Regions from separate parts of the Paenibacillus sp. GCM10012306 genome, predicted to be linked through region 3. Evidence: riboswitches for the same ligand, from Rfam matches in the RefSeq annotation. Region 3 holds a riboswitch; each other region holds the start of a gene.
The links. Region 3 has a riboswitch for cobalamin ahead of metE (5-methyltetrahydropteroyltriglutamate--homocysteine S-methyltransferase). Riboswitches for the same ligand answer to the same signal wherever they lie in the genome.
Positions count from the first base shown of each region.

Region 1: linked by a shared signal. The riboswitch ahead of ACFORK_RS21445 (energy-coupling factor ABC transporter permease) and the one ahead of metE (5-methyltetrahydropteroyltriglutamate--homocysteine S-methyltransferase) in region 3 are both predicted to bind cobalamin.
Region 2: linked by a shared signal. The riboswitch ahead of ACFORK_RS26290 (S-layer homology domain-containing protein) and the one ahead of metE (5-methyltetrahydropteroyltriglutamate--homocysteine S-methyltransferase) in region 3 are both predicted to bind cobalamin.

Region 1 is NZ_JBHRYW010000010.1:224,411-234,990, reverse strand. It holds gene ACFORK_RS21460 (hypothetical protein) at 1-104, opposite strand, end outside; gene ACFORK_RS21455 (5'-3' exonuclease) at 476-1,219, shown strand; gene ACFORK_RS21450 (DMT family transporter) at 1,429-2,394, shown strand; cobalamin riboswitch at 2,531-2,719, shown strand; gene ACFORK_RS21445 (energy-coupling factor ABC transporter permease) at 2,986-3,750, shown strand; gene ACFORK_RS21440 (energy-coupling factor ABC transporter substrate-binding protein) at 3,751-4,047, shown strand; gene cbiQ (cobalt ECF transporter T component CbiQ) at 4,031-4,822, shown strand; gene ACFORK_RS21430 (energy-coupling factor ABC transporter ATP-binding protein) at 4,867-5,745, shown strand; partial or broken gene cobJ (precorrin-3B C(17)-methyltransferase) at 5,762-6,593, shown strand; gene ACFORK_RS21420 (sirohydrochlorin chelatase) at 6,731-8,668, shown strand; gene cobK (precorrin-6A reductase) at 8,668-9,453, shown strand; gene ACFORK_RS21410 (precorrin-8X methylmutase) at 9,464-10,129, shown strand; gene ACFORK_RS21405 (cobalt-precorrin-5B (C(1))-methyltransferase) at 10,295-10,580, shown strand, end outside.
Region 2 is NZ_JBHRYW010000017.1:31,822-42,401, forward strand. It holds gene ACFORK_RS26290 (S-layer homology domain-containing protein) at 1-2,208, opposite strand, end outside; cobalamin riboswitch at 2,386-2,584, opposite strand; gene ACFORK_RS26295 (GAP1-N2 domain-containing protein) at 2,751-5,798, opposite strand; gene ACFORK_RS26300 (TRAFAC clade GTPase domain-containing protein) at 5,795-7,057, opposite strand; gene ACFORK_RS26305 (beta-mannanase) at 7,165-7,800, opposite strand; gene ACFORK_RS26310 (vWA domain-containing protein) at 7,825-9,099, opposite strand; gene ACFORK_RS26315 (transcription initiation factor TFIID) at 9,182-10,580, opposite strand, start outside.
Region 3 is NZ_JBHRYW010000001.1:622,245-632,824, forward strand. It holds gene ACFORK_RS02785 (ABC transporter ATP-binding protein) at 1-251, shown strand, start outside; gene ACFORK_RS02790 (FtsX-like permease family protein) at 226-2,181, shown strand; gene ACFORK_RS02795 (undecaprenyl-diphosphate phosphatase) at 2,183-3,049, shown strand; cobalamin riboswitch at 3,141-3,346, shown strand; gene metE (5-methyltetrahydropteroyltriglutamate--homocysteine S-methyltransferase) at 3,502-5,799, shown strand; gene ACFORK_RS02805 (GNAT family N-acetyltransferase) at 6,157-7,062, shown strand; gene ACFORK_RS02810 (hypothetical protein) at 7,109-7,333, shown strand; gene ACFORK_RS02815 (DUF1540 domain-containing protein) at 7,524-7,676, opposite strand; gene ACFORK_RS02820 (DUF4349 domain-containing protein) at 8,005-9,288, shown strand.

The sequences.
Region 1 (10,580 bases), on a different contig from region 3:
AATGCGATTTCGTAGACTCTAATATTAAATCCACGAGATCGTGAATATTCTTTATCAAGTGTTGTTAACCTATAAATATACTTGCCTGATGTAGTAAATGTCATTCAAAGGCGCTCTCCTTTTTTGTGAAATAAAAACAAAAAACGCATGGAGAAAAAGACGGTCTCATTCGAGTTCCGTTCTAATTTTCTTCATGCGTCGCGTGACCTGAAGTCGTACTGCTAAAGTCTCCCATAGGGTGGAAAAATGGACCGTAGCTACTCCCATATGCTATTTAATGAAATATATATAGATATAATTCTTAAAACCTAAAAGTACTTGAACTTCGTTCTGCGGAGTCTGCCTCGCACTGAGGCTGTAGCCCCTATTTTAATACCAATTCTATGTTTATTCAATATATACACTATTAATTTTCCCAAGATGATATAATATGGGATAAATCCAGATAATAAAATCCTTGATATGAAGGGTTTATTTGATAAATTTTTCGTTTGAAAAAAATAATCCCTGTGACAGGTTATATAATGACGGCTATAAATCCAACCGGGCGGAGCCGCCGCTGGAGCTGATTCCCCAGTTCGATCTAGTGAAGGAAGTTGTAGCAGAGCTTGGCGTACCCAACGTCGGGCTGGTAGGCTATGAGGCCGATGATTGCATCGGTACACTGGCAGCCGGTTATGGTGAAGAATCTGAGGTTTACATTATTACCGGAGATCACGACATGCTTCAGCTTGTTACGGACAACGTGAAGGTCGTGATTATGAAAAAAGGCCGTTCCAACTATAAGGTGTATGATCCGGCGGAACTGCTGGAGGATAAAGGTCTTACGCCTGCCCAGGTCATAGATTTGAAAGGCTTTATGGGCGACACAAGCGACAATTATCCTGGCGTTCGCGGCATCGGCGAGAAAACGGCACTTAAGCTGCTAACTGATTATGGTACGGTCGAAGGCGTTATCGAGAATTTGCAGCTGCTGCCTAAGGGAGTGCGAGCCAAGATCGAAGCCGATCTCGATATGCTGCATCTATCACGGGAACTGGCAGAGATCCGCTGTGATGTTCCGGTGGTCTGCACGTTGGACGAGTGCCTGTGGGCGCTTCAGCATGAATCTGCGGCTCGTAAATTCAAAGAGCTGGAATTCGGCAGCCTGATGCACCTAATTGCCGAGATTCAGGAAGAAGAAGGTATTGTGCAGATCGAGCTTGGCGATTTGGGCTAGAGTAATACAAAGTTAGAGTCTAGTGAAAAGCCCTGCAGTGCAGGGCTTTTTGGTATGCTGCAAGGGAGAGTGGCGGGGGGAATCCGCTAATAACCCAGTTTGTATCGGTATAGATGCGGTACATATGAATTGTGGCTACTTCGCTCTGATTGCATAGTATATTGAGTTCAATGTTTGGACACCACATTTATTTTCCGGGGGTAGCACGCATGAAGTCCAGAAACAGCAATACGTCGGCCTATCTGGCCGCTATTCTTTATGCCTCAATTATTGGTTTTTCCTTTTTGTTCGTCAAAATGACGGTCACCGAGGCCAATCCGCTGGATGTGCTAGCGCATCGCTTCGCTATTGGCTGGATCGCAGTGGCCGTACCCTTTCTCTTCCGCTGGGTCAAACTCCGTTTCACCTGGAGTGATGTTCGCAGACTGCTCCCGTTGGGCCTGTTATCTCCAGTGCTGTTCTTTGCGCTTCAGGCGTTCGGTCTAATGAGTGCTTCTTCTTCGGAAGCAGGCATCATTCTGGCGATGGTTCCGCTGTTTACCGCGCCGATCGCGGCTTTTTTTCTTAAAGAACGAACGAATGTTATCCAGAAGCTGTCCATCCTGCTGTCTGTATCGGGTGTTATTTTCATCTTCGCGATGAAGGGAGGCGCTGGCTGGAGTGGCAATAATGTGGCTGGACTGGTGTTACTGGTGCTGTCTGCACTGAGTATGGCAGGTTTCAGTGTGCTGGCAAGGCCGTTGACACGGAAGTATACGCCTTTGGAGATCTCTTTTGTTACTATGGCTATGGGCTTTATTTTGTTCGTGGCTGCTGCTTTGATCAGGCATGGAACGGCAGGCACACTGAATGTCTTCTTCCAGCCGTTCGCAGATTCCAAGTATTTGCTGGCTCTGCTGTATCTGGGTATCCTGTCTACAGTGATTAGCAACCTGTTGTCCACTTATGCGCTAGCCCGGCTAGAAGCTTCCAAGGTCAGCGTCTTCAATAACCTGTCTACGCTAATCTCTATAATCGCCGGAGCCATGATTCTGCACGAAGAACTGACGGTGGCACATATTATTGGCACCTTCATGATTATTACAGGGGTGCTTGGCACCAACTTCGGAAAGCTTCCTTGGAAGTCCAGAGGTGATGCTGCGTCGCTGAATGCGGGAAAAAGCCCGGGTGCCTGATTTTGAGTAAAGAGCTGATTCATCATCTATTACGGATGGGAACGGCTCTTTTTTTTTGAATGTAAATTGGAAGGAATTCCTAACCCCCACTTTTATCACAGACACGTAATGCCAAGTCCGCTATGATGTACAAGATCAATTAGCGATAAAACAAGGTGCCCTTGGATGCCAAGGGGTAACAGGGAATCGGGTGCAACTCCCGAGCGGTCCCGCCACTGTATAGGAGAGCCGTTCTTCACCAGGTCACTCGAAGCAAGATTGGGGAAGACGAAGAGCCGGCGTTATCATCCGAAGCCAGGAGACCTACCTTGTTTTCGCACACCAAGACTCTACGCGGATAGGAGCGGTGTACGAATTGACGGAAGAGCTGAAGGCGGCAAGCGGCCCATGCAATGGCGGACTGTGGATAAGTTCCCTTTGCACAAGGTGACTGCTAGTTTCTGCTGTCTTGAACGGAGTGAGACTGGAATGTGAATTCCGAGCCCATCCCTCTCTTTCGTAAGCAATGGCGTACATAGATCTCCCACCTGTTAGGGTGGGCTTTTTTGGCTTTCAAAGCTTACAAATGAACTTAACGTGGAGGGAAATGGGATGAAACAACGCAGGATGTGGAGTTTTATGCTGCTGGTCGCCGGATTTACCGTGTATTTGCTATTTAATGAACCGGGAACTGCACAGGCCATGCACATTATGGAGGGATTTCTGCCAGTGGGCTGGGCGCTGTTCTGGTGGGCGGCATTTCTGCCGTTCTTTATTCTAGGAATTATGAGGTTGAAAAAAATGACGAAGGACAATCCGGAGCTGAAGCTGCTTCTGGGCTTGTCCGGGGCCTTCACTTTTGTACTGTCAGCACTCAAGATGCCTTCTGTCACAGGAAGCAGCTCTCATCCGACGGGAACCGGTCTTGGTGCAATTATGCTTGGTCCGCTGCCCATGGGCGTTATTGGCTCAATTGTGCTGCTCTTTCAGGCGCTGCTGCTTGCCCATGGTGGAATTACTACGCTTGGTGCGAACGCCTTCTCGATGGCGGTGGCTGGTCCTTTTGCCGGCTATGCGGCGTACAAACTGATTATGGGGACGACCCAGCGCGAAAAACTCGCGGTATTCAGTGCGGCAGCCATCGCGGATCTTATGACCTATGTGGTCACCTCAGTCCAGCTGGCAGTAGCATTTCCGGCTGCCGATGGCGGGGTGATGGCTTCGTTCATGAAGTTCGGAAGCATCTTTGCCATCACGCAAATTCCGCTTGCCATCAGTGAAGGATTGTTGACTGTGCTGCTCTGGAACTGGCTGAAATCTTATAGCCCGCATGAGCTGTCTTTACTGAAACGCCAAACGAAAGGGGCCCAATCCTAAATGAGTGCCAAATGGAAAAATGCCTGGATGCTTCTGGCAGTCGTTCTGCTGGTTGTACTGCCGTTACTGTTTGTAGAAGGGGAATTTGGCGGGGCTGATGATGCTGCAGAAGGCGCGATCACAGAAATTGATCCTTCATATACCCCTTGGTTCAAGCCGCTGACGGAGCTGCCGGGAGAGACCGAAAGTATGCTATTCGCCTTACAGGCGGCTATCGGTGCCGGGGTGATTGGCTATACGATCGGTCTGCTCAAAGGAAGACAAGGCAAGCAGAAGCTGAATGATCAGAAGAATTGACGCTGTCTCCTATGGCAATGCTTTTCGCAGCCTGTCTCCGATGTGGAAAAGCGGATTCGCCGCAGTCATGTTCGTGCTGTCCTTTGTTCTGGACCCAGCTTTACAACTAGCTATTTCACTATGGCTGATGATCTGGTGCATCTTCTATGCCAAGATCCCGATTCAGTTATACGGGATGCTGCTGGGTTCCGCATTGCTGTTCTACTTGATCAGTCTGCCAGTCCTTGTAGTAGAGATCGGCCGTCCGGCAGCCGGAGAGGCAATGGTGGTAATGCCGTTGCCAGGATCTTCACTCTCGCTCTATATGACGGCTGCTGGACTATGGCGAGGTGGGCTGCTGCTGGCAAGAGTGGCAGCTTGTCTGTCGTGCTTCTTTTTTCTGATTCTTACCACGCCGTTTGGCGAACTGCTACAGGTGCTCAGCAGATTGCGGATGCCGCAGATTGTACTAGAACTGATGCTGATCATGTATCGTTTTTTATTTTTGCTCAGCGACACCGCACATGGCATGATGCTGGCCCGGCGATTGCGCGGTGGCACAAGGGGATTTATGCCCAAGCTGCGAGAGGCTGCGGGGATGGCTGGCGTTTTGTTCGCAAAGACGGTTCAGCGATACCATGGTCTATCTCAAGGGATTTTGACCAGAGGGTTTGCTGGCGATATTGTTTTACCGCCCTGTGAGACCCGTCCGGTTCCGGTTCGGTATGCTATTGAGGCTTACATCGGAATGACTGTATTGGTACTCGTTCAGAGCTGGTTGGCCTGGCGATTGTGAATACCGTTGATCCCATCATTTGGGGTCGATAAAGGAGAATCATCATGAATAACTCAAGTCTGGCTTTTGAGGAAGTGGTGTTCCGGTACCCGGACACGAGGGAGCCTGCATTGCAGGGACTGACTGCGTCCATTCCTAAAGGTTCCAGAACAGCTGTGCTGGGCCATAACGGATCGGGTAAGTCCACGCTATTTCTACACGCGGTGGGTATTCTCCGGCCGCAGCAGGGAGTTGTGAGGAAGGATGAGGCAAGGCTGTCCTATGCCCCCAAAGACCTGGCTTCCCTGCGCCGCAGCGTCGGGCTGGTGTTCCAAGACCCGGAGCAGCAGCTGATTTTAAACACGCCTCTTGAGGATGTATCGTTTGGGCTGCGGGGTTGCGGTATGGCTGAACCTATGATCAAGCTGCGCTGCCGCGAGGTACTGGAACGGCTGAACTTAACAGAGCTAGGAGATAAGCCTATCCACCAGCTTAGTCTGGGACAGAAAAAACGGACGGCGCTGGCCGGTGTGCTGGCGATGGAACCAGAACTGATCCTGCTAGATGAGCCAACAGCTTATCTGGACCCTATGTCCGAAACGCTGTTGCTGGAGGCGCTTGATGATATACATGCCCGAAAGGGAACTACACTGGTCATGGCTACACATGACATGAATCTGGCTTACCACTGGGCGGACTGGATTATTGTCCTGGATAAGGGAATATGCAGGGCGTGTGGCAGGCCAGAAGAGTTGTTTGCCAGCCGGGAGATAATGCAGACCATCGGTCTGGGTTTACCGTTGCTGGCTGATGTATGGCAGAGCTTGCCGCCGGAGCTGATATCGGGGCAGAAGGCGCCCCGGACTGCGGATGAGTTCAAGGCTGCTCTGAGTGCACTGCTTACAAGTATTGAGAGGCGAGGAAGTACGGTAACGAGATTATAAAGGGACGAGGAGAATTATGGATAAACAGGGCAAGCTGCTGATCATCGGTTTTGGACCCGGTGCAATGGAACATATTACGGGTCGGGCACTGGCGGCAATAGAAGAAAGCGAAGCGGTAATCGGCTACAACACCTATGTTGAGCTTATCAAGCCACTGCTGCGGCATCAGGAAATAGTCGGCACAGGCATGACGGAAGAGATCAGCCGGGCGCAGGAAGCTGTACGCAGAGCAGAGACAGGACAGACTGTTGCTGTAATATCCAGCGGGGATGCCGGTGTATACGGCATGGCCGGACTGGTGTATGAGGTGTTAATTGAACGGGGCTGGAACCCGGAAAAGGGGATCCAGGTCGAGGTGATTCCCGGCATATCCGCCATCCAATCATGCTCATCGTTGCTTGGCGCACCGATTATGCATGACGCTTGCACGATTAGTCTCAGCGACCATCTTACACCATGGGAGAGCATTGCGACCAGAGTGGAGGCGGCAGCGGCAGCGGATTTTGTTATCGCGTTCTATAATCCGCGCAGCGGGAGGCGGACCCGGCAGATCGAGGAGGCCCGGAACATTCTACTGCGTTATCGCGAGCCTGGAACGCCGGTCGGCATTGTCAAAAGCGCCTATCGTGATCGACAGCAGACCGTCGTAACCACACTCGAGGACATGTTGGAGCATGAGATTGGCATGCTGTCTACTGTCATTATCGGCAACTCGGCGACGACGGTTTTCGAGGGGATCATGATTACCCCGCGCGGATATGAGCGCAAGTACAGCCTTGGCGCGGAGACACAGGCGCTGAAGCCTCACGAGCGGCTGCGGACCTCGGCGGAGCCGTGGTCATTGACCGCGTCAGAGGGAGTCACCGGGCAGCGGGGCGAAGCCGTTGCTTGTCACCCTGCAGCAGGAGGAGCAACCTGCGCAAAGGCAGTACAAGTAGAGGGCACACCCCAAGTGTTCCCGGCCTTGAAGCAGTCAGCAGCGATAATGGCTGCAGAGGGTGGAGAGGCTGAGGCAAGGATCTTCACAGCGGAGCTGGAAGTCTTGCCTCCAGTGGGCAGCCGGACATTGACGGGGGCTCAGTTGGCGCTGCTTGCAGAAGTGGCGGGACCAGCGGGCCAGGTTACCCATACACGAGAAGGGCATTTCCTGCTCCGCAGCATAGCGTGCCGACCACAAGAGCTTGCCCGCAAGCTTCTCGGGGCAGGAATGCGTGTCATGCAGCAGGGGAGCTTCGTGCATGTGGAGACCTGCGGCTTCTGCGAGGGCCGGAGAGCAGGCGGCCTGGGTGCGGCCATAAGATTGAATTATCTTCTGGCCGGACAGCCGGTGCCAAGGGAACTTAGAATCCAGGTCAACGGTTGCGGGATGACCTGCAATTCTGCAGTGCTAGATGACATCGGGGTGGTCTACTCCAAGGGCAGCTTTGAGCTGTATCTCGGGGGCAAGAAATCCGGACGCAGTCCCCAAGCGGGTACTCTTGCCGGCCAGGGGATGAACGAGGATGAAGTCATTGAAGCCGTTATGGCGGTTGTAGGGAGATACCGTGAGCTGGCGACGGAGAACGAGCGTTTCCATACCTTTTTTGCGAGGGTGGGGCTTGCAGGAATATGTTTAGGTTCAGATCATGAGGCGAAGGTCACGAAAGTCGAGACGGCTGTGAGAACAGTATTGCTGGTAGGGCATGGCAGCAGAGTGGCGGAAGGCAACGATGAATTAAGGGCGTTCGCGAATTTGCTGGCAAGACGCAGACCAGAGCTGAAGTTCGAGACCTGCTTCATTGAATTGGCCGGTCCTTCCATAGCCAAAGGTATTGAGAACTGCGTGCAGGGTGGGGCAACTGCGATATATGTGGTGCCGATTATTTTGTTCGCGGCTGGACATTCCAAGCTGGATATTCCTCAGGCGATCGATCAGGCCAAGGCTCGGTACCCTGGTGTTGATTTCATCTATGGACGCCCAATCGGTGTGCAGGATAGGGCGGTGGAGATTCTGTTGGACCGGATCTCCGAAGCTGTGCCAGTGATTCCTTCAAAACAGCCGAATCCACAGAAAGAGGTTTCAGTTGAGAAAAAGGTGAACATTCCCGACGAGGAGACGGTAGTTCTGCTCATGGGCCGCGGTGGGAGTGACCCTGATGCCAACAGCGATTTTTGCAAGTTAAGCCGTTTACTCTGGGAACAAACCTCCTATAAAAGTGTTGAGAGCTGCTTTATTGCCATTGCCAAGCCTTCCCTTGCAGCGGGGCTGGAACGCTGTCTGCTGCTAGGCGCGCGTAAAATCATCGTGCTGCCGTATCTACTGTTTACCGGCGTATTAATCAGGCAGTTCAATGAAAGGGTGGCAGCCTTTGCCGCTGAACATCCTGACATCGAAGTGGAAATCGGCAGTTATCTGGGTGCTCACCCGCTGCTGGTGGAGATGCTGGAAGAGCGAATCGATGAGACTCTGAATGGCCGCAGCCATGCCAATTGCGACAACTGTAAGTACCGTACCGAAGCAGGGGTGCACCACCACCACCATGGACATGACCATCACCATGAGAATGGATGCGGACATGATCACAGCCATGGACATGATCATCATCATGAGAATGGAGGTGGACATGGTCACAACCATGGACATGACCATCATCATGAGAATGGATGCGGACATAATCATAGCCATGGACATGAGCACCACCATGATGAGCATGATCATACTAACGGTCACAGTCAGTGCCAGGGGCATTATGACTTCAATCACGGTTCTGTCCATCATCGTTACTGTCAGATGCACTCCGACGATCGAGAAAGAGATCATGGTCCCGAACATTGCAATTGTGCCGGTGACCACCAGGAGTGCCCGAAGGAAGAGCAAGAGGTGTCCGGACAGCTTGATCGCATCGGCCAGCCGGTCTCCGGTTCGGGAACGGGATCACGCTGATGATATTTATTTTGTGCGGCACGAGCGACGCTCGGGAGCTGGCCTTGATGCTCACGCGGAATGGCCTGCCGCTGCTGACATCGGTCGTGACGCCAAGCGCGGCAGATTCGCTGCGCGAAGCCGGTCTGAATACGCGTGTTGGCAGGTTGGACCAAGGCTGCATGACTGCTTTGTTGCGGGAGGGTAGATTCCGTGCTGTCGTGGACGCAAGTCATCCGTTTGCGCTTGAGGCTCATGCCAATGCAGCGGCAGCGGCAGCTTCCCTTGGCTTACCCTATCTCCGCTATGAGCGGAGAAGCCTTACTTATGCAAGTCATCCGAGGCTGCTGTCTGTCTCTTCCTATGCGGAAGCTGCCGTCAAAGCGCGGGAGCTGAAAGGCTCCGTGATGCTGACTACCGGCGGGAAGACGCTGGAGATCTTTGCCGAAGCATTGCTGGGTGATCCTGAGATTACGCTGACGGTGCGCCTGCTTCCATGCCTGGAGAACATGGAGAAATGTCTCGCTTTGGGGATAGAGCAGCGGAATATTATTGCAATGCAGGGTCCTTTTTCACGTGAATTAAATGAGGCTTTGTACCGCCAATACGGCACAACGGTGATGGTTACGAAGGAAAGCGGAGCAGAGGGATCTGTGGATGAAAAGGTGTACTCAGCCCTGGAAATGGGGCTGTCTGTTATCTTAATTACCCGGCCAGAGCCGTTAACTAATGAGGTATACGATTCTTTTGAAGATATGTCCACAGCGCTCGGCCGATGGCTTCAGGAGAGTAAATCAGAGAAATGAGGGATCCGAAATGGATTTTGGAACTAAGTTCAAGCCGCTGACCGTGCAGCCGCAGGAGATCGAAAGTCTCAGCTTCCGGATGATTACCGAAGAGCTGGGAGCGCATGATTTTAGCCCGGAGCAGTATCCTGTAGTGCAGCGGATCATCCATGCATCGGCGGATTTCGAGCTAGGCCGCAGTCTGGTATTTCATCCCGAGGCGTTGCAGTCCGGCATAGCAGCAATTTTGCAGGGCCAGCCGGTGATAGCCGATGTGGAGATGGTGAGAGCTGGAATCGCCAAGGAACGAATCGGGAGATATGGTGGGGAAGTGCGAGTGCATATTTCCGATCCAGAGGTGGTGGAGGAAGCGAAACGGCTGGAGACTACCCGAGCGATTATTGCTGTCCGTAAAGCTTGCTTGGAGGCCCCGGAAGGCATCTATGTGATCGGCAATGCTCCCACTGCCCTGCTTGAACTGATCCGTCTGGTCAAAGAAGGTGCAGCCCGGCCAAGCCTTGTTATTGGAATGCCGGTGGGATTCGTCTCCGCCGCCGAGTCGAAGGATGAACTGCGCAAGCTGAACATCCCTTATATCACGAATATTGGGCGAAAAGGGGGCAGCACCGTCGTAGTCGCCGCAGTTAACGCGTTGACGCTGCTAGCCGTAAAGCATGCCGCAGAGCGGAAGCTTTGACGCAGAATCTCACAATTAAGCTGCTAAGCCGCGTCCAAGAAATCTTGTGCCGGTGGCTCATCAATAATCAGTCGTGGAGGAAACGTTATGCTGGAGAAGTCTCAGAATCTGATGAATTCCAAGAGTCGCCCGGGGAACGGCGGCGAGGCCAGCGGAAATTCAGAGATGCGTGGTCATGAGACCCCGCCGCTGCGCCGCGGCTACACAACCGGCGCCTGCGCAGCCGCCGCCGCCAAAGGGGCAGCCCTGCTGCTAATCACCGGCGATGCTTCCGAGACTGTAGATATCGATCTTCCGGCAGGCTTCCGTCATACCTTTCAACTAACCGGCTGGCAAAGGCATGGTACATCTTTGGCTGTCTGCGCTACGGTAAAGGACGCTGGAGATGATCCTGATGCGACCCACCGGGCCTGGATTGAGGCTGCTGTAAGCTGGCGGGAAGACCAAGGGA
Region 2 (10,580 bases), on a different contig from region 3:
TGGAGCAGCATTTTTTTGGTAGCCCGTAACTTCAATTTCATAGTCACCGGCAGTCTTACCGGAAACAAAGGTCGCTTTGCCATCATTATTGGTGGTTACTGTTTCACCTTTAATCGTAACCTGAACACCCTCAGCCGGCAGGATCAGACTGCCTCCCGTGTTCCAATCATCGACAATCTTCTTTACCAGAATAGTAAATGGCTGTCCGGAAACAGGCTGCTTTGGCTCCGCCTGGATGGAATCAATAAAGGAAGTGACTCCGAAATCACCATAATAGAATAATATCTGTTCCCCACTCTGAAGTAAGTAATCCGCTGCCCCAACATTCGGAAGGGTCCAGCCTCCATCTTTCTTCACAGCATAGAACCAGCCATCCCAGCCACCGTATTGTCCCGCTTCTATTTCTTTAATCGCAGAGACATACTCTCCCATGGGACTGTTCGTAACGTCCAGAGAGAGATTACTGGTTTGCGCCAGTTTTCTCAAAGCCTGAAGCGGACTCGTTGCATCTACCGTGCCAGAAGCCAAAGGACCTTCCGGACCTTCAATAGCTATAGAAGAATGAGCTTGTGCTGCTACGCTAAACTGTGATTGAACTGGTAACACACTTGGTGCTGCACCTTGACGGTAACCTGTAAGCTCCACATCATAAGTGCCTGCAGGCAGGCCAACAAAACTGGCTTTCCCCTCACTATCTGTTGTAACCGCATGATCCCCAATAGCTACCTTTACCCCTGGGGCAGGCTTGCTAACAGTCTTGGACGGTGTCGTGTTCCAATCTACCGCATCATTATAGACCTGAACCGTAAAGCCTTCTCCTGGAGCAGGGATGGCCGGCAATACGTTTACATGATTATTCAGACTTGTATCAGCATCGCCGTAGAAAAATAGAACTTGTTGGCCTGCATTAAGAGCATAATCAGCAGCATCTACATCCGACACTCTCCAGTGCCCGTCTTGTTGGAAAGCATATTTCCAGCCGTCAGAGGCACCGTACTGCTGCTGCGAAATTCCGTTAATGCCATTAAGTTTGCCGTTTTGTATATCCAGCGGTATATTATTAGCCTTAGTGACCTCTACCAAAGCCTTAAACGCCGTTGGCGCTTCCACAGCCCCGCTAGTGATCCTTCCTTCAGGGCCTTCAATTGTAATTGAAGCCTGAACGGCCGGTTTTTGTGAAGCCGGTTGCTTTAAGTTATAGAACTTATCTCCTTTAAGGAACAGTTGATAGGAGATTAGTGCTTGCAGTGCCTGTTCAGTTGCAATGCTATCAGATGTTCCTGACATAGCATGACGGAAGCCGCCATCAGTAGATTGGTAAGCTAACAGGTTGGTGATAAGGTTGTGTTGGCCCTTGGTGAACTCTGGTCCTGTCGGGTCAATACCAGCAGTAGTCAAGCCAAGAATAGCCTGTGAGTTAGCCTCACTACTCACGCCCCAACGGCTGTCATAGCCGCCGTCCTTGTTCTGATTCTTGGACAGCCAATCAACGGCACGCTGGCCTGCAGACTCGACTTCAGGAAAGCCGTTGTAAGTGTAGAGAGACTGTAAAGCCATCCCCGTTATATCTGCATTGGAACCAAAAGCCGAGAAGACACCTGACGGATCTTGTTTCGAGATGAGATTATTCGCAATCCGCTCTTTGCTCCAGACTGCATCATCAGGCACATTATATTGTCCGGCTGTAATAGCTAGCAATGCATATATAGGGCCATTTATGCCTTGTGCCGCTACGTCCTTGCTATTATAAATCGGCTCAAGAAGATTATAGCCGCCGAAGTTGGTTGCATCACGACCGATTGCCGTAACAGCCAGAGCCAACCGGGCATACGTGGTTACATACGGAGGAGAAGAAGCAGTCATCGTACTCTTCACGCTCTTCTCAAGTCCGGTAATATAACTATCCGGTATCTTAATTCCAAGCCGCCCGTAGCTCATCGCAATCCAGTCAGAAGTATATCCTTTATTCTGTACATACTTTATAGCGTCTGTAATTGCCTGTTGAACATCTACCGGTTCTTGTGCAGCCGCAGCAAACGCCGCTGCGCCGTAGGTAGCATCTGTTACGCTAGTTTCTGTAACTCCTTGTCCAGTAAGGCTTTGCTGTGCTTCGGCGAAGGCTTGTCCTGCCGGCACCAGCGAAGAGCCAAGAATGGAGATGACCAGCAGTAGTGCCAGTCCAAGCGCAAGCGCTCGGGATGATAACATTCTTTTCATCATGAACCTCTTTTCCTTATAATTTGGTTTATTCTGGTAAAAAAATAAAACCACCCTATTATGAAGGGTGGTCAGAACAAACTTAGCTTGAGGGCAGACGTACGGGAATTTCTTTCCCGGAGTACAATCCATCTGCAACTGGTTCCCGACCTCACCCCCCGAAGGCATGGGAACACTTTGAACAAGGCAGGTCTCCTGGCTCATGCCTCATCGCTTCTTTCCGCCTTCCCGACTCCTTTATAGGAACAGTGGCATTTGAAAAGTCGCTCCGCATCTACAGTGGCGGGACCGCGCCGGATTTTGAACCGGTCTTCCCTTTTAAGCAAACTCAGATATCTGAGTCTGCACCTTCTTCATTAAATATACTACTATTAAATTTTAATATTCCTAATAATAGCTATAATCCCCCGGTATGTCCATAGAAAAACTGCCAGAATCGGTATTGTTCCATATTGACAGCGAAAAAAACTCCTGAATGCTGTATAGCCATAACTTGTCCAAGTCATAACTCAGCAGCTGTTCAGGAGTAGCAACTATTTTTTCGTTTTTGGTTTTGTTGTAGCCGTCGGCTCAGGGCTTGGGTCGTCCTTCACCGAAGACTCATCAGAGGTTGGTGCAAGAGCCTTGTCGGACAATTTCAGCTTATAGTCCCCAGCCTCAATGGTGTCGCCCGGTACCAGCGCAGCCCCAGGCTCCAGCGCAAGGGTTACCTGATATTGGCCCTCTTTCGGAACTACTTGTCCACTTTCTGGCGTAAGCGAAGGTGAAGCGGCAGGATCAATTGTTGAAGAAGACTGCTCTTGCTGATTCGCAGCATGATTAGCTTGATCAGACACTGCATCCTTGGCATTAGCAGATGAATGCGGAGAATTATCCGTTCCCGTTCCATCTGCATTTCCAGTTGCATGGTCAGCAGCAGAATTTTCTTGCCCGGAGGAAGACTCTAAATCCGATGAAGGCAATGAACACGTACTAGTCGTAGCTGTTACTTTATACGTACTCTTGGTGTCATCGGTATTGAGCAGACTAATCTCAGCCGGCTTGAAGCTTTCGCAATCAGCAGCAGTAGGGAAAATAAACTGCAGCTTGCTACCCTCCTCCTGCTCTCCGTCAGGTGCCAGCAGATAGGCCATGACCGGCCGCTGGTCGGTACCAGCAGTTTGGGCCGGACTTGGCTGCGGACTAATCTCCGGTAGGGTACTATCCTTCCCGTCCGGTCTCAGCATGCTAACAGCTATAATTGCAATTATCAGGACAATTCCAATCGCGAGCCCCGAGATCAGGATTTGAAATCGGCTGCGGCTGACCCACCGCGCCAGCGGTGAAGCCAATTGGGAGCGGGCTTCATTATATACATTTTGCAGAGCAGGATGTGCAGCTGCAAGATAGGATTTGCGGAATTCGCGATTCTTGAATGCTTCTCGGTCATTACTGAGGAAATATTTCAGAATCGCTCGGCGGTACCCCGGCTGCAGCTTCTTGTTCGAGATTACAAACAATGGATTGCCTTGTGTCCAAGCCAGGAAGCGGTAGACGGTCTCTTTATCCGAACCTGCTTTCTGGTTAACCAGCTCCAGCAGCGCTTCGTAATCCAGCGGTCCCCCCTCACGGCGACTGCTATAGTAAAAGCCCAGCGGCAGCCGTTCGAAAGGTTCAACGGACCTCGCCTCCTTCAGCCAGCGCCGTCCAAGGAGCTGCACATCATCTAGCTCCTTTGGAGTCAGTTCCGCGAAGATTCCTTCATCCGGCTTCTCTTCCCCGAACCAGCGGTAAGCGGCCCGCAGTGCATTCTGCTTCTGCTTGCTGATTTGATCCAGCGGCGGATACCATTTAGCAGCACCCTTCGGATAACGCAGGAAGGCAATATCCAGTAGCTGTTCCTTTGTTAGTTCCGCCAGGGACAAACGGTTCAGCAGAAAACGGTCAGCGGCTGCAGCCAGTCCGCGCAGAAGTTCAAGCGCCTCAGGCTGGATACCACCGCTGCGCCGCCGTTCCTTCTCGGCTTTCTCCACACGCTCATGGATCCCGGCCGCAGCGGCAACAGGATCGGCTTCACGCTGAAGCTTTTCCAGCAAATAATCCTTGGTTTTGTCCTCAATAAAGGCCTGCTGAAGCACCTCGGGCAGCGTACGCCCCCAATAGAGGACAAAACCGGCAATATCCGCTGCCGATGTGGCGGCAGCCAGACGATTCTCCAAATACGGCTCCAGAAGCTTCCGGCGAAAGATCGGCTGGGCCAGCACTTTTTTGAAAAAGGCCGCACTCAGCTCTTCTTCACTCTCGATAATGGTATACGCTGCCTTCAGGTCGTCCTCGCGCCCTTGGTTGCTGTTATTCAGCATCCCGTTAATGAAATAATCGACGATACGGTCCCTGTAATTATGTCCCGGCAGCACATAGTAAGCCTTGAAGCTCTCCATTACCGCAGGTATCAGTGGCCCCCCTTGCCTGATCAGATCATATTCACGGTCAAATCGCTCTAGAAAAATATCATTCAACCGGACTCGCGACTGTAGCGCGCCATCCCCTTTGAGATAATCAAGCAATCCACCGAGAACGGCATATTTGTTCTGTTCATATAAGCTTTCATTGCCTTGTTCAATCTCGTAAAATACAGCCAATTCGTTATATAGCCCCAGCGATAGCTTGCGATCCAAGCTTTCCCCGTCCAACATCCGGTCGGCAAATTGACCAAAGTCATTCATGCTACTGCCGCTGCTCGTCACCTTCCAGGCCAGATCAGCATATGGCTGCCGTGAATCCCCGAAATCGACATTACTGCTGCGCCCGGAGACGAGGTCGAACGTAAAATCCTTCTCCACAGTGCGGTCGCCGGGGCGAAGTGAACCTTTCTCTACAAAGGTCAAATGAATATATTTGCGGCTCTTTGGCTCATTGGCGTACGTAATGACACCCAGTCTGCGACGGAACTCATTGGGTAGTGCGCCAAAAATAACCTCTGTTAGCTCTGCTGCCCGCTTCGACAGCTCTCCAATCGGTACATCCAGCGACACATAGATCTTCTTCTTGCCGGCCACGGAAGTCATCACCGCCTGCAGCAGTGCCTTGAACAAGCCCTCCCCAATGTTCAGAGAAGATAGCACTGTCACAGGGTCGACCTGTGTTCTCCCCGCCACCAGAATAGAAGGCAGCTCTGGCAAAATGCCACCCAGCTCACCTGTGTAACTCTCCGCAAAATCCGCATGCAGCCAATCCCCATAACGCTCTACAATCTCTTCTGCACGAGCAGCCGGAACAACAAAGTTATGGGCGAAAAAAGCACTCCGCTGCCCCGTGAAATCTGCCGACTGATAGCGGCTGTTGCCGATGACGGTCTCCCCGTTCTCCGTATGGAACAGGTGTAGGGCCGAGGGGTAGGCTGATTCGTCCTTCTCCCCGCGCGCCGTAAGTTCCGCCGGAGCATCATAGAGGCAGAAGGGATGAAGGATTTTTTTGATAAAACCGCCGTCCAGCCCTTCCGACTTTGCTACCGTATCGAACCCTTCTGTGGAGCGAAAAATCCCGCGCCGCTCCCGGGTGTACATCTGCTGAGTGATCATCGCCCCTGAATGATTCTTCACGGGCCGTCGCTCCCCTCGATGTATTTCAGCTTGTGAAGCAGCCAGATGAACGGCTCGTCCACCCGAATCGGGCTGACAACTCCTTCAATCTTCTGATTCACAGGATTGCTGCCGAGTGCGGATACGGCAAAATAAGCAGTGTTGGAGAAATACACATCCATCGTATCCTTGAACGGGCGGTCCACCTTGCCGATAAACCGGCGAATTTCCCCGTCAATGTTGTGAAATTCGTCCAGATTTAACGTTTTACGATGCACATAGTTATTGAAAACGTTGCTGTTGGACTTGATGTAATCGCCGTCTTCATCTTTTAACGAATGCAGCATGTCGCTCTTCGCAAGAACGATTGCGGTAGGAATGTCCGTCTTGCTCTTCTCCTGATAAGCAATAAAATCACCGAACATGGTCAGCACAACGTCGCGCGGCTCATCATATTGCGAGACCCATTCCCCCGGACGATCGCCCAGGTTGATGCGAATCTTCTCACGCACCGAACGGATTTGTAGCGGATCGACCATAAACAGGATACCCGCAGAGTTCTTGATATGCTGTCCGTGCAGCCCCAGATAATCCTGATCGACCATACCTTCACCCGCAACATCGAAGAAGACCAGCGTCAGCGGTGGTTTGCTTTCATCCTTGAAGACAAATTGGAAGATGAATGGCTCCTGCATCTTTTCCTTCTGTGTCGAAGCCAGCAGATCCCCGCGTTCAAACAGCGGCTCTTCATAGAGCGTGCGGAACTTGCGGCTAATCTCGGCATTCAGCGGCATGCAGGCAGCATCAAAATGCCCGGCCGTGGTGTGCTGGAGCGTATGAATCAACGCCGTCATGTACACTGACTTCCCTACTTGGGAAGCACCGATAATAGAGATAATATTGCTTGGTACCTTGCCTGCTGTGACCGGAAGCTCGTTATGGCAGGATGGGCATAACCGTCTACGTGTAAGCACCCCATAGCGGTCCGTCAGACCAGTGAGCACATTGTCTGTGTAATGATGATATTCCTCAGGGATATCGGCTGGACGAATAATAGCCTCAATGTCATCCACAGTATCCAGCCCGAAGCGTTCACGGTATTTATTGAGCGCATCATCCTCGCCAAGAGCGTAATTCTCATCGTCCTCCCGGCTATGCATAGCCCGAAAGACCACGTCCTCCGGCGCAAATTTGGTAAAGCAGAAGGGACATACGATATCGTAATAGAGCGGTCGCGGCTGCGACTGATTCTTTTTCATAAAGCGGCTAAAAAAAGACATCTTTCATCCTCCTTAAAGCTTTACGCAGTAAAGCCCGTTTCGTTCACACTGGCCAGCCTGGACTGCGTGAAGTATTGCAAATCACCTTGCTCCTGGTGCAAAGCGCCTTACTCCGGTACCAGTTCATAGACAAGCCCATACTTCCGTCCATCTGTGAAAAAGATACGTACAAAATCATCCTTGCCGATCTCAATCGGCGGAAGCTGGTTACGTCCGGCGGCAAAGTCCTGTACGAACGGAAAGCGAATGCCATCGTCTTTGCCCGCAGGATGACCGCCACGTTTCTTAACATAACACAGCACATCTCTTGCTACCGGGACCTCTGCCGTAATGGACATATGTACGGTCTTTTGCTTGGCGAACAATCCTTTTTTCTGAACAATAGAGTAATAGATCCGTGCCTTGCCCGCACTGACAAGCACGCGGTTGGCGTCGTCCCTCTGCTGTACCAGCACGGTCTCACCGTTCTCCGTATGACGAGCATAGACGGTGTAAGCGACCAGCCCGATATCATCAAGCCGGTCACGATAACCGTTATTAGATTTGTATTCTTCACGTGTATAGAGCTTCATTCCGCCGGGCGGAATGTCTCCGGCCACAGGCTTATCCGCAGGGCCTTTATGAATGCATACGGCCTGCACACCATCCGGCCAGCGCCATCTCAGCGTGCAGAACCGATCCTCCACCTGTGTTGTGATCTCAGTGATCAGGGGTGTGGATGAATCTGCTTCAGCATACCTCATGACAATAGCTCCTTTCCACTTCTCCTAGAATCCCTTGCTTCCCCGATTTCTGCGTGGCCGCTCAAAGCTGTCCGATGTCGTAACCGCGGCAGGCGATCTCGTGCCTCTCCGGGTCAATCGGCCTTCGCCAACCGGAATGACTCCGGTGAACACCCCAATGATTGCAGCCAGAACCAAAACAGCCAGCAGGCGGATGAGCGCATCACTGAAGGTGTGGCCGCTAAGACCGTATTCCAGAATCAAACCTGCCAGCAGACCAGATGCGGCGCCGCCGATCCCGAAGCTCTTGGCCAGATGGCGGTTGTCGAAGACAATGCCCAGTCCCAAGCCCAGTGCAGTCCCGATAAGAAGCAACGACAAGATCCGGACCGCCGCATAATAAGGACTGTTCTCTGTAGCGTCGCTACGCTCCGTCAGAAGCGTCCGGTCGCCGAGGCGATCATAGATTTGCTGAAACACATCGCCAAGACGTCCCGCATCGGTCACATCATAATACTGGCCCCCGGTCACGCGGGCAATCTCCTGTAGCAACGCGGGACCAGACGGGTCCTCTATGCCCAGCCCAATCGTATTGACCGCAATGCCCCGGTCCACAAAGTCCTGTAACTCCCGAGCCGTATCCATCTGGCTGAAGCCGTCTGACAGTAGAATGACCATAGAGCCGCGATCGCTTCTGCTGTCGCTCTTAATGACGTTCAGCGCCTCGTTCAGCGCACTGCTGATATTCGTGCCGCCTTCTGTTGTCTTGAGGTTCAGGATGGCCGCTGACACCTTCTCACGGTTCTCCGAATTCGACAGCGGTGTAAGCGGCTGAGCGACCGTCACTTCTTGGTTGAAGGTCAGCACGGCCACCTGATTATCCTTATCCATCCGCATGACAAGGCTCTGGGCAGCCGAATAACGGCGATTGTCGGGATCGCTTTGGTTCATACTGCCGGAATCGTCGATGACCATGACGACATCTTTAATCGGTCTGATGCCGCCAAAGTTCAGTTCATACACGAACTCTGACACTGCACCGACGCCAAAGGCCAGCACCAGTGTCAGGGGCAGCAGCTTCCAGGATAATCCCAAGTAACGCTGCTTCCAAGAAGCGCCGTTCAGCCTTGGCGAGATGATCTCGGCGATCAGGCAGCCTACCCCGATTCCCAACGCTACGACCGCGAAGTAAATGCCGACAAGCAAGATGGATGGCAGGTCTGTGAGCCAGCGACCCAGCAGCCATTCTCCGATCAGAAAAGCTACGGCCCCCCCGATCAATGCGAAGAAGAGCAGGAGCATATTAATTTTACGCTGCATGTTCATTCATCCTTTCCGGTGGAACATAAGTGAAACCTAGTTTGAAGCTGTTCTTCTCTCTTCCTTACTAACGCATGCATCTTTAACGCAGCTCGGGAAGACGTTCCTCTTCGATGGCATGCAGCTTGTAACCGTTCTGGACGTAAGTCTCGTAATACACTCGGCCATTCCGGTAATATAGCAGATCCTCCAGATGAAAGCCGCCCATAAGATTGAGCTTCTCTACCCCGCTCCTGCGCTGCTCATGCACAAAGCCCAACCGGTAGATCCGGGTCGTCTCATCCACACCGTAGACATAGCGCAGGAATTCGGAGGTGCTGTCACCGAAGAAATATTTCTCCTCATGCCGATGCTCCTGCGTATACTCGAACAGCCGCACATTGACAACAGCCCCTTCTTCCAGGCTGCGGTAGAGCCGCTTGAACAGCTCTTCCTTAGACAACACCTGCGTGTTGTCGTAAGCGACAGCCACATTGGCCCGCCGGAGCAGCTCCTCTTCGAAAGAAAGTGCGAAGGCTTCAGCCGCCAGCAGCTCCCGCCGACAGAGCTCGATCATGCGTTCCACAACCGCCTCCTGACCTTGATCCAATAGCTGCGACAGACTGCCTAGATACCGTTCACTGAAGAAGACGCCGGGACCACGCCGGGTCTCAATCTCCTTCATCACCTCTTCGGTAACTACACCATAATACTCCATGATGTTCTGCCCGATATCGTCGCGGGTCCGCTGGATGCTCTCCTGGGCAATTCCACGTAGCTCTTCCTCGAGCGTCTCCATAATTTTTACGCGGGCGATGCTCTCCGCATGAATCCGTTCCAGCGCAGCTTCCAAGCGCTGACATAGGCCCAGTTCGGTTTCAAGCTGTAGCAATTCATATTTCTTGCCGTAGACGGCTGTAAAAAGATACTGGATAAAGTTGCGTACCGTACGCTTATCGAATAGCGGCACACGCTGGAAAGGCTGACGCTCCACAGTGTCACTATAGAGCTGCTCAAGCTCAGCCTTGGCGCTGCCCAGCACGGACCGGAGGCCGGTCATATGCTGACGTAGTCCGTATAGCAGGCTGCCGGCATTGTCACGGTCGGCCGTCCACTCTGCCAGCTGATAGAAGGTCACCGCTGGAACGGCCCCTTCCTGCGCAGCCAGGAGCGGCCGCCATTCCCGCAGCGGCTCTATCGATTCCAGCCGTCCTGTTGCAGCGGCAGTGAAATTGCTGCGGAAATAGTCGCTACCGCCGCTGCCGAACAACAGATCCTCTGCCTCCCGCAGCGACAGATGTTTCAATTCGTTGTAGGAGGGACGACCGTGACTCATCAGTCCAGTCATCTCCTGCAGCCCTGCTTCATCCGGCAGAAGCAGCAGGGAGCGCTCCCGCAGGGTATCAGCGCCAAGTCCGAACAGGGCCTGCCGCTCACGAACACCAGGTGCACTGCCTTCACGCATGTTCACCGCCAGCCGCCGGAAGCCATGGTACAGAACC
Region 3 (10,580 bases):
ACTCCAAAACATCGACTGAAGTGATGGGTATGCTGGAGCAGATCAATGCTTCGGAGGGGGCGACGGTGCTGATGGCTACACATGATGCCGTGGCCGCGAGCTTCTGTCACAGGGTGATTTTTATCAAAGACGGGCGATTCCACAGCGAGATGTACCGGGGCAGCAGCCGGGCCGCCTTCTTTCAGAATATCATTGATATGCTGTCGCTGCTGGGAGGCGCGGGCCATGACCTTTCGGCAATTCGCTTATAGAAATGTAATTCGTAACAAGCGGAAGTACGCCGCCTATTTTGTCAGCAGCTCGTTCTCGGTGATGATCTTCTTTCTGTGCGCTCTGTTTATTTATCACCCGGATTTGTCTAAGGATCTGATTTTCAGTACCGCCACGCGGACAATGATGGTAGCCGAAGGGTCCATTTTTGTATTTTGTTCTGTGTTTGTACTTGTATCGGTGGGCTCTTTTCTGCAGTCCCGCAAGAAGGAATTTGGTATTCTGCTGATGCACGGGATGACGAAGCGGCAGCTGCACCTGATGGTTTTTTTGGAAAATATGATGATCGGCAGCACGGCAATTGTCACCGGTACCGGACTGGGCCTGCTGCTTGGCAAGCTGTTTTTGATGATCGGCTCCGGCTTCCTTGGCATTCAACCGCTTCCCTTTCATCTGCCCTGGCAGGCCCCAGTGCTGACCATTTGCAGCTTTGTGCTGTTGTTTGGACTGATCTCGCTGTGTACGTTTGCTCTAACGGGTCCTGAAGACCCGATGCCGCTGTTCCAGGGTGAAGGCAAGAATGAAGAAGAACCTAAGGCTTCTATAGTGCTTGCGCTTTTGTCAGCAGTTTGCCTAATCGTTGGGTATGTAATGGCTGCTACAGTGCGCGCGGCTTTGGTGGATGTCATTATGTTGCCTGTTGTGGCTATTACGGTAGTTGGAACTTATCTGTTCTATACCCAACTGAGTCTTTACATTGTGAAGCTGCTGAAGAGAACTCGGCGGTTCTATTGGCATCGGATTAATCTGATCGCACTCTCAGGTCTGTCATCCCGCTGGAGAGAGAACGGACGCATGTTCTTTATCATCACGATTATTTCGGCTGTGTCCTTCACTTCTGTAGGTGTATTTGCTTCGATTCAGACATTGACCCGGGAACTGAAGCTTAATTATCCGGCGGCTGTGGGCTATGTGGCTAAAAGTACGGAAAGCGCGGCAGAAACAGAACAGCACCTGGATAGCATTCGCAGAGAGCTCCAAGGCCGTGGTCTGCCCTTTGATACACTTAGCATTCCGATTAAATATGCAGAAGTGATATCGCAGACTGGCCCGGATCGGACCCGGCTGCTACCGCTGATCTCTTACAGCCTTTATAAGCAGGCGCTGCTGAAGGCTGGCTTCCGTTCGTTCGAAGGTCCGCTTGAAGGGCATGACGGACTGGTTATGATCGGTTCCCAGCGGGATCGTAGTCTGACGAGTGAACGAGTCAAGGCTACGTATACACTGCGGCAGGGGAGCATAATTCGGGAGATCGGCTACACGGAGGAATTACCGATTGCGAACCATCTGCTCCCGATGCTGAACGGCGTTGACGGGGGTGACTTTAGCGGCATTGTGGTTAGTGATGAGCTATATGACACTATCCACCCCGTGCAGACAGATAAGTACACAGGATTCTATGTCGCAGATTTGCTGCAGACAGTTGGAATCGCGACTGATCTTTCCGTCAAGGGCAAGAAGGCGTACGAGGCCGATTACCCTTATGCGATTGCGGTCAGCGGCACATTGTTTGAGATCCACAAGACACTGTACAGTACAATGCTGTTCGCTTCTTTGCTTGTGGGCACAGTATTCTTCATTGCAGCTGGCAGTTTTCTTTATTTCCGTCTGTACATGGATCTGGATTATGATCGTCTGCAATATTCCACCTTGGCTAAGATGGGATTAACGGACCGGGAACTGGACCGAATTGTGACATTTCAGATGTCCCTGATGTTCTTTGTGCCAATTGGACTGGCTATACTGCATAGTCTGTTTGCTTTTATTGCGCTGCAGCGTTTGTTCTACCTGTCGATTGTGACGGAGACAGGAGCGGTGTTGGCGGTTTATTTTGTCGCACAGGTACTCTACTTCTTCTTCATCCGAAGTCGCTATCTGCGCAATCTGCATAAAAATTTAAGGAGGATGTAACATGGACCTGCTCATGATTATTAAAGCAATTATTCTAGGCATCGTCGAAGGTATAACCGAGTTTGCTCCCGTATCCTCTACAGGTCATATGATTATTGTGGATGATATGTGGCTGCAGTCACAGGCGTTTCTGGGCCAACATACGGCGAATACGTTTAAAGTAGTTATTCAATTGGGTTCTATCCTGGCGGTTGTCGTTATTTTCTGGAAAAGATTCATTGATCTGCTGGGTCTGAAGCGGTTCAGCCGCAAAGAAATGCAGCCTATACAGGATGGACAGCCACAGCAGTCTTCCGGTGAAGGAGGGCATCTGAAGCTTCGTATGGTGCTGATCGGCCTGATTCCTGCCGCGGTCCTAGGTTTACTTACAGAGAATTATATTGATGACCATCTGTTCTCGACGGCAACTGTATTGATTGGACTCGTCATAGGTGCTGTATTCATGATTTGTGCCGACCGTTTTGCGCCGAAGAAGGTGCAGACTGAAACGGTCGATCAAGTGACTTACAAACAAGCGCTAGGCGTTGGACTGATGCAGTGCTTCGCCTTGTGGCCGGGCTTTTCCCGCTCCGGTTCAACCATCTCCGGGGGCGTACTGCTCGGGATGAGCTACCGGGCAGCAGCCGACTTCACGTTCATTATGGCCGTGCCGGTCATGGCCGGAGCTACACTGATTTCTTTAATGAAGAACTGGCAATACTTCACGATGGAGTCGCTGCCGTTCTTCATCGCTGGCTTCATCAGCGCCTTTGTCTTCGCCCTATTGTCGATGCGTTTCTTCCTGAAACTGATCAATCGGGTTAAGTTGCTGCCCTTCGCTATCTACCGAATTGTGCTAGCAGCAGTGGTGTATATTATTTTCTTCTAACTGGCTATAAGGATTCCGTATAACTGTTACACTCATAATCTATTGCGGTTTACTTGGTATTCCAGTATCATGACGTTATATTCATTCCCGAAACTGAATAACGGATACAGGTGCCTGCCGGATGATAGACATACCGGATGGCTTAATAGGGAAGTTCGGTGCAAGACCGACGCGGTCCCGCCACTGTAACGGAAGAGTCTTCAGCAACCCTCGTCACTGGCAGCATATGCTGTTCGGGAAGACGGCTGAAGATGTAGACGCCGCAGCCAGGAGACCTGCCTGTTTCGACAGCACAGCTTTACCTACGGAAGATAGGATGGTGTTAGACCAGCTACAAGTATGTATAATACTAGGGCGTCTTTCCCTCTGACTTCTTACAGGGAGAGACGCCTTTTTTGGGTATAAAACATGACGTATATAGATTATTAGTGAGATAGGGGAGGAACCTAGGAATGACGCAAACAGTAAAAGTGAGCAACCTCGGGTACCCGAGAATCGGGAAGAACCGCGAATGGAAAAAGAACCTGGAGACCTTCTGGTCTGGTCAAAAAGATGAAGCGGAATTCCGCTCCGAAATGGAGAGAATCCAGCTTGAGCATTTGCAAACTCAAAAGGAAGCTGGCATTGATCTGATTCCGGTCAATGATTTCACATTCTACGACCACGTCCTGGATGCAGCCGTAATGTTCGGCGTTGTGCCTCCACGTTATGATTACGACGGCGGAGATATCGGCTTGGATCTTTACTTCGCAATGGCTCGTGGTAATGCTACAGCCACTGCTTGCGAAATGACAAAATGGTTCAACACGAACTATCACTATATCGTTCCGGAGATCGGCAATCAAACGCCGCGTTTGACCGAAAACAAGCCACTTGCAGCATATCGTTTTGCCAAAGAGAAAGCAGGAATCGAAGGAAAGCCGGTTGTCATCGGTCTGTACACTTTCCTGAAGCTCTCCAAAGGCTTCCAGTCTTCTGAAACAGCTGAAATCGCTAAGCGTTTCCTGCCTGTATATGTACAACTGCTTCAAGAGCTTCAGCAAGAAGGCGTGAAGTGGGTTCAAGTGGACGAGCCTGCGGTTGTAACTGGGCTTACCAATGAAGACATCAGCTTGCTTGAGTCGATTTATGCAGAAATCGCTGCAGCTGTGCCTGGATTGAACATCATCCTGCAAACCTACTTCGAAGCTGCTGAACCGCTTGAAGCGTTGCTCAAGCTGCCTGTACAAGGTCTGGGTCTGGACTTCGTGCACGATGGCGGTACAAACCTCGAGTCGATCGAGCGTCTTGGCTGGCCGGAAGACAAGATTCTTGGCGTTGGTATCATCGACGGCCGTAACATTTGGCGCTCCGACCTGGATGCCAAGCTGGCATTGCTCGACAAACTGGCGACTCATGTTAGCCTGGATCGTGTATTCCTGCAACCGTCCTCCAGCTTGCTGCATGTACCGGTAACCGTAGAAGGCGAAGATAAAGTAAAATCGGTAATCAAGAACGCACTGGCATTCGCAAACGAGAAGCTGGTTGAACTGAAGCTGATTAGCTCTGCACTGGAAAACCGTGATGCAGTTGCTGCTGAGCTGCAAGCTAGCCGCGATGCGCTTGCTACCTTCCGTGCGCTGCCTGAGCGTGGCCGTGAAGATATCGCTGCAGAGGTGCGTAAGCTGGCTGTACTTCCTGCAAACCGTAACCTGCCATTCGCAGAGCGCGTGAAAGTACAACAAGAGAAATGGAACCTGCCACTGCTGCCAACAACAACGATTGGAAGCTTCCCGCAAACACCGGAAGTTCGTCAAGCACGTCTCAAATGGCGTAAAGGTGTATGGAACCAAGAGCGTTATGATCAATATATCCGCGATCAAATCGACGAAGTCATCACATTCCAAGAGAAGCTGGGACTTGATGTACTCGTACACGGCGAATTTGAACGTACAGACATGGTTGAATTCTTCGGTGAGAAGCTGGCTGGATATCTGTTCACTCGCAATGGCTGGGTGCAATCCTATGGCTCCCGCTGCGTGAAGCCACCGGTAATCTATGCTGACGTTGCTTTCATCGAGCCAATGACAGTTAAAGAGAGCGTTTATGCACAATCCCGCACCAAGCTTCCGGTAAAAGGCATGTTGACTGGACCGGTAACGATCCTGAACTGGTCGTTCGTCCGCGATGACCTGAGCCGTGAAGAAGTGGCGAACCAAATCGCGATTGCATTGCGTCATGAAGTGAAGGCACTGGAAGACGCTGGTGTTGAAATGATTCAAGTGGATGAGCCTGCGATTCGTGAAGGTCTGCCGCTGAAGCCAGAAGACCGTCAGCATTACCTGGATTGGTCGGTTAAAGCGTTCCGTATCTCCACTTACGATGTCAAAGATACGACGCAAATCCATACGCATATGTGCTATAGCGAATTCAACAACATGATCGATTCCATTTCCGATATGGATGCGGACGTTATCTCCATCGAAACTTCCCGTAGCCACGGCGAACTGATCGTAAGCTTCGAGGAGCAAGACTACGACAAAGGCATCGGCCTTGGCGTATACGACATCCACAGCCCGCGCGTACCGGCTGTAGAAGAAATGACTGTCAACATCGACCGCGCTCTGCGTGTACTGGACCCAGAACTGTTCTGGATCAATCCGGACTGCGGACTCAAGACTCGCGGCTGGGCAGAAACCGAAAGCGCCCTGCGCAACATGGTTGAGGCTGCTTCGATCGCAAGAACAAAGACTAGCGTAAGCAAAGCTTAAATGTAGCGCTGTAGGCTACAATATAGAACTATAAAAGAAACCAGCAGCTCTCTCTTCGTGGGGAGGCCTGCTGGTTTCTTTTATTGGGGAACTAGAACTGGCTCGGTTCGCTTAGACCATTTTAGCTGGTTGAGTCTAGCCAAACGGGAAGTGAGCAAGAGCATATAGCAGGAGAGTAAGGGCGTTGGGTGGATAAGTATGAGCATCCGGTTGTAAGGAGGAAATAAAGTATTATACTGACGATGCTTCATTAAGCCAATAGGGAGTTTGGTTATAATTGTTATTTACTGTAACCGATAGTGCTTTGATGTGGTAAAATTGAAGCTACTTATCATAAATACGATAGGGGGTATATTTGTGTTTTTAAATGAAAATATAGAAGTTGGAATAGACCTAGTTTCCGCTTACAAAGATAATAAGGCTTACAGAGATAGTTTTAATCAACTAACGACTTTAGCTTTTGATATTAACTTTGAAGTTTGGTATCAGAAAGGTTTCTGGGATGATCGTTATATCTGCTATTCATTTCTTAGAGATAGTAAAGTCATCGCTAATGTTTCTGTCAGCAAAATGGACGTAGTGATTAATGGGTTAAACAAGAAAGCGATTCAAATTGGAACAGTTATTACTCACCCTGATTTCAGGGGAAAAGGGCTTTCTAGAGCATTGATGAATCATGTTCTTAATATTTACGAGCAAGAATGTGATATCTTCTTCTTATTCGCTAATAGTACTGCGATTAACTTTTATCCGAAATTCGGATTTGAATCCTTTGGTGAATCGCAATTCAAATTGAAATTTAATCCCGTTCCAAATGAGGATTCCACCATATGCAAGCTGAATTGTTCCAATGAAGAAGACTTGGAATTTATCAAACGAATGGTTTTGTCCCGCAAACCTATTTCAGGACAATTTGGTGTTAGCAATAACCAAGGACTTTTTATGTTTTACGCTTTAAATGTGTTTCCCGAATCAATTTATTACTCGCAAGAGGACGAAGCTATTATCGTCTATCAGCAAGAAGGTCATACGCTTCATCTATACGATATAGTTAGTCAAGATGATGTTCATATAAATAGTTTACTTAACCGAATTGCTAATGAACAGACAGAGAGTATTCAATTTCATTTCACACCAGATCAATTCACTGAGAAAGCTCAGTATGAGCCGATGGATAATAATGACGATATGCTATTTATTAAGGCTAACTTTGCCATAGATAAAAATTCAAAGTTCTGTGTACCTGTACTAGCGCATGCTTAGCGTTATAATTTTATTTTTTTCCAATTAAGCTAACGGGAAACGATAATTGAACAACAAAAGAGGCAGTCTACGACTTTATTTTCGCAGAACACCAGTAGGTGAGCAGGGAGTGAAAAAGGGGAGTAAGAGCATCCAGCAGGTGAGTAAGGGCGTAGGGGAAGGCGAGTATGGGCACAGCAGAAGAGTCAGAGCATGGAGTGGGCGAGGAACAGATACAATCGAGTACATACAACAGGGGAGCGAGAGAATGCATCAGGTGGGCAAGAGTTAGCAGACAAGCAAGAGCCTACAGTAGTAAGCAAGGTTGTATAGATTGTAAAAGGGGTACCATACACCTCCTGGCGTTTGGGACACCTTCATTATTAGGGATTCTTTTTTTAATGATACACTTGATAATAATTCTCATTCTTGATAGAATAAATGAGAAAAGAAGGAACCGTGGAGGGTTCCTTCTGAATAGCTTACTTGCTCTCGAATGTTTTACAATCAGTTTCTTCCGCACGTGTTGGTTCCTTGGAGCTGTGGAAAGCAACGAAGATGGAATCGGCCTGACATTTGTTCTCCGCTGCCCAGTGCGTGCAGGAGTTGACTTCACAGATTACGTCTTTTGCCATAAGGGTTCACCTCCCCTTTAGTAAAATGACTTCATCGCTAAATGGAATGCCCTGCTCGGCAAGGTGGAGCTTGTCCGAACAGAACCATGCCCTCATCTGAATGGATGTGAGGGTTTTTGGTGTTATTTGTCTGTTAAGACACCGTAATTGTACCAAACAAACTGATTGTTCGCAAACAGCAGTATCCAGATCCGGGTACTGCTTTTTTTGTTTTTACCCGGTACTCTGGATCAATATATGCAAAACATTTAATAGTCATGCAACATTCCATCTTCTGGAATCGTCAGGGATACATAGAAGTATTCTACTAAATTATGGGGGTTTGATGATGCGAAAATGGGGGTTGTATGGAGTATGGTTATTGATTCTGGTTATTGTCGTCACGGGCTGCGGCTCGGCTGATCACAAGAGTAACAATGTGGCTGCGGATTCGGGTACGGCTAACTCAGTGAGTAAGTTTGAAAGTCAGACACTTAGTGATACATCTCCGGTAGCAGAGAAATCGAGTGTCGATGCTGATTCGGCTGTCAAAGCCGGGGGAGAATCAGGAGCTGGTAGTACGGATTCCGCAGAAGATTCTTCGGCAGTGGATACCGGGAAAACGGGTGCCGGGTTTACTGGCAGCGATGTTGTAGCTGGATTGAACAAGAAGCTGATCTATAAAGCCAACCTGAACATGGAAGTGGACAACTACGCCAAGGCTCAGACAGAAGTACGAAATATGGTTACTCTTGCTCAAGGCTATATCATTGGATTTGATGAGAATATGTCTGAATACGAGCAAGGTGGGAATTTCATTATGAAAGTACCGGCATCCGGCTTCTCGTCTTTTCTGAGTAATCTTGAGAAAGTGAAGCATGTGAAACTCCAGCGTAGTATCCAGGGGCAGGACGTGTCTGAAGAATACGTAGATCTTGAATCCCGACTGAAGGCTAAGCAGATGATGGAAGCTCAATACACCGAATTTATGAAAAAAGCGACCAAGCCCGCCGACCTTGTCGCGTTTGCCAACGAACTGGGTTCCATCCAGGAGGAGATTGAACGGATAAAAGGGAGAATGCGTTATATTGATCAGAATGTTTCGTTTTCAACTGTAGAGCTGCGCTTGTACCAAACGGACGCAAGTTTAGATGTGATGAAGAAAAAGGGTCAGGATCCACTTGGCACACGCGCATCACAGGCGCTGAGTGGCAGTCTGAATGCATTGTCCGTCACCTTTCAGTGGATTGTGGTGATCCTAGCTGGTGCCCTGCCCATATTGATAGCTGCAGCCATTATTCTGATAATCGTCTTCGCCTTCCGTAAAAGAAGACAGCGTGGCCACGACGAGCAATCCCAGTTGATTCGAGACGCCAATCGGCAGCTGGGAGGAAAGCAACCGAATGCGCCGGAAATCCGGCAACCGTCACCGGAGATTCCACAGGCTCAAGCGAAGGTGGATCAGACACAGCCTAAGGTGGAGCAAGCACTACCCAAGGCTCAGCAGACCTCATCAACAGCGGAGCAAGCGCAGCCAAAGGTAGAGCATGCGCAATCGGAAGATCCGCAATCGACACAGGGCGGTGCTGATCCTACTGACAGTCGTGATAATGACAACCAGGATAAAAAGTAAAGTATGAGGGTGAGAAATTTGTACCTGGGACGTGGACCTGCTATTTATGTTGCGGAAGCTAAGTTGGAATATAAGACGCTACATTGTTGAGTGTTGTGCCGAACGGAGAGCAGGCTGAGGGATAAAACAGTAACGAAGAATTAGCCGACAAAGATCAGACCATGCTCACTTGAAAAATAACTGGAAAAACTCAGACTGTCGAGAAACACCATTCTCTACGATTGTTGATGCGAAATAGCCTTATAAATCAGGCTCAGCTTCATCATCAATGCATGTCAAAACCACTGCTTCAGAAGGTTGGAGACGTATGCATGGGGGCTAACGGACCCCAGCGCCGTTATTTACACATCAAGCAGCTTCTGGAACATGTAACGGACTCAGGTGCCGCTATTTCCTCCCAAAACGTGGATTTTACACCCGATTTCTGCTCATAGCGTCTCTGGAGTCCGTTATTTTCTGGGACGGTCAGTTGTTAGGAAATAACGGATCTGAGGTCCGTTACCAGCTGGAACAAGAACCAGTCCTGATTTCGAGATAGGTTCATTAATCAAGGGTTTAATTATGGATTTTCTTAAAACAACAACTTTCTCAACAGTCTGAAAATTTCCAGTTAGCTCATCAGCACGGGGCTGATCTTCAGTAGAGGTTGTTTTCGGAATACAGAATCCTAAATTTCGTATCCCGAACCCGAGCTTGAATCTGTATCACTTCACCATTTTCATGCCTGCTCAATGAATTCGCCAAACACTTAACCAATCCTACAATAAAATACGAAAATCTATATTACTATACATCCATATACGCATATATAAAGTCACAGATTTCCTAGGTTCGCGCATTTAGACTAAAAAGCCGCCAAGTCTCACGTGTTTCGTGAGGCTTGGCGGCTTTGTTTTGGTACTACTGTTAAGACATAAAGGTCGATCAGCTAATCGTACTAGATGGTGGTTGTGAACAGCTTAATAGCTCCTGAACTTATATGTCGAAAATTTTAGTTGTGCTCATGCTTAGAATAATGCTCAAGCTCAGACCATACTGAAGCTCGGCCCCATGCTCAAGCACAGACTCAAACTGAAGCTTCAGACCATGCTTAAGCTCAGACCATGCTTAAGCTCAGACCATGCTCAAGCTCAGACCATACTGAAGCTCAGACCCATACTGAAGCTCAGACCGTACTGAAGCTCAGACCGTACTGAAGCTCAGACCATACTGAAGCTCGGCTCCATACTGAAGCACTGACCCATACTGAAGCTCAAGCCCAAACTCAAACTCAAGCCCTGACCATGCTCAAG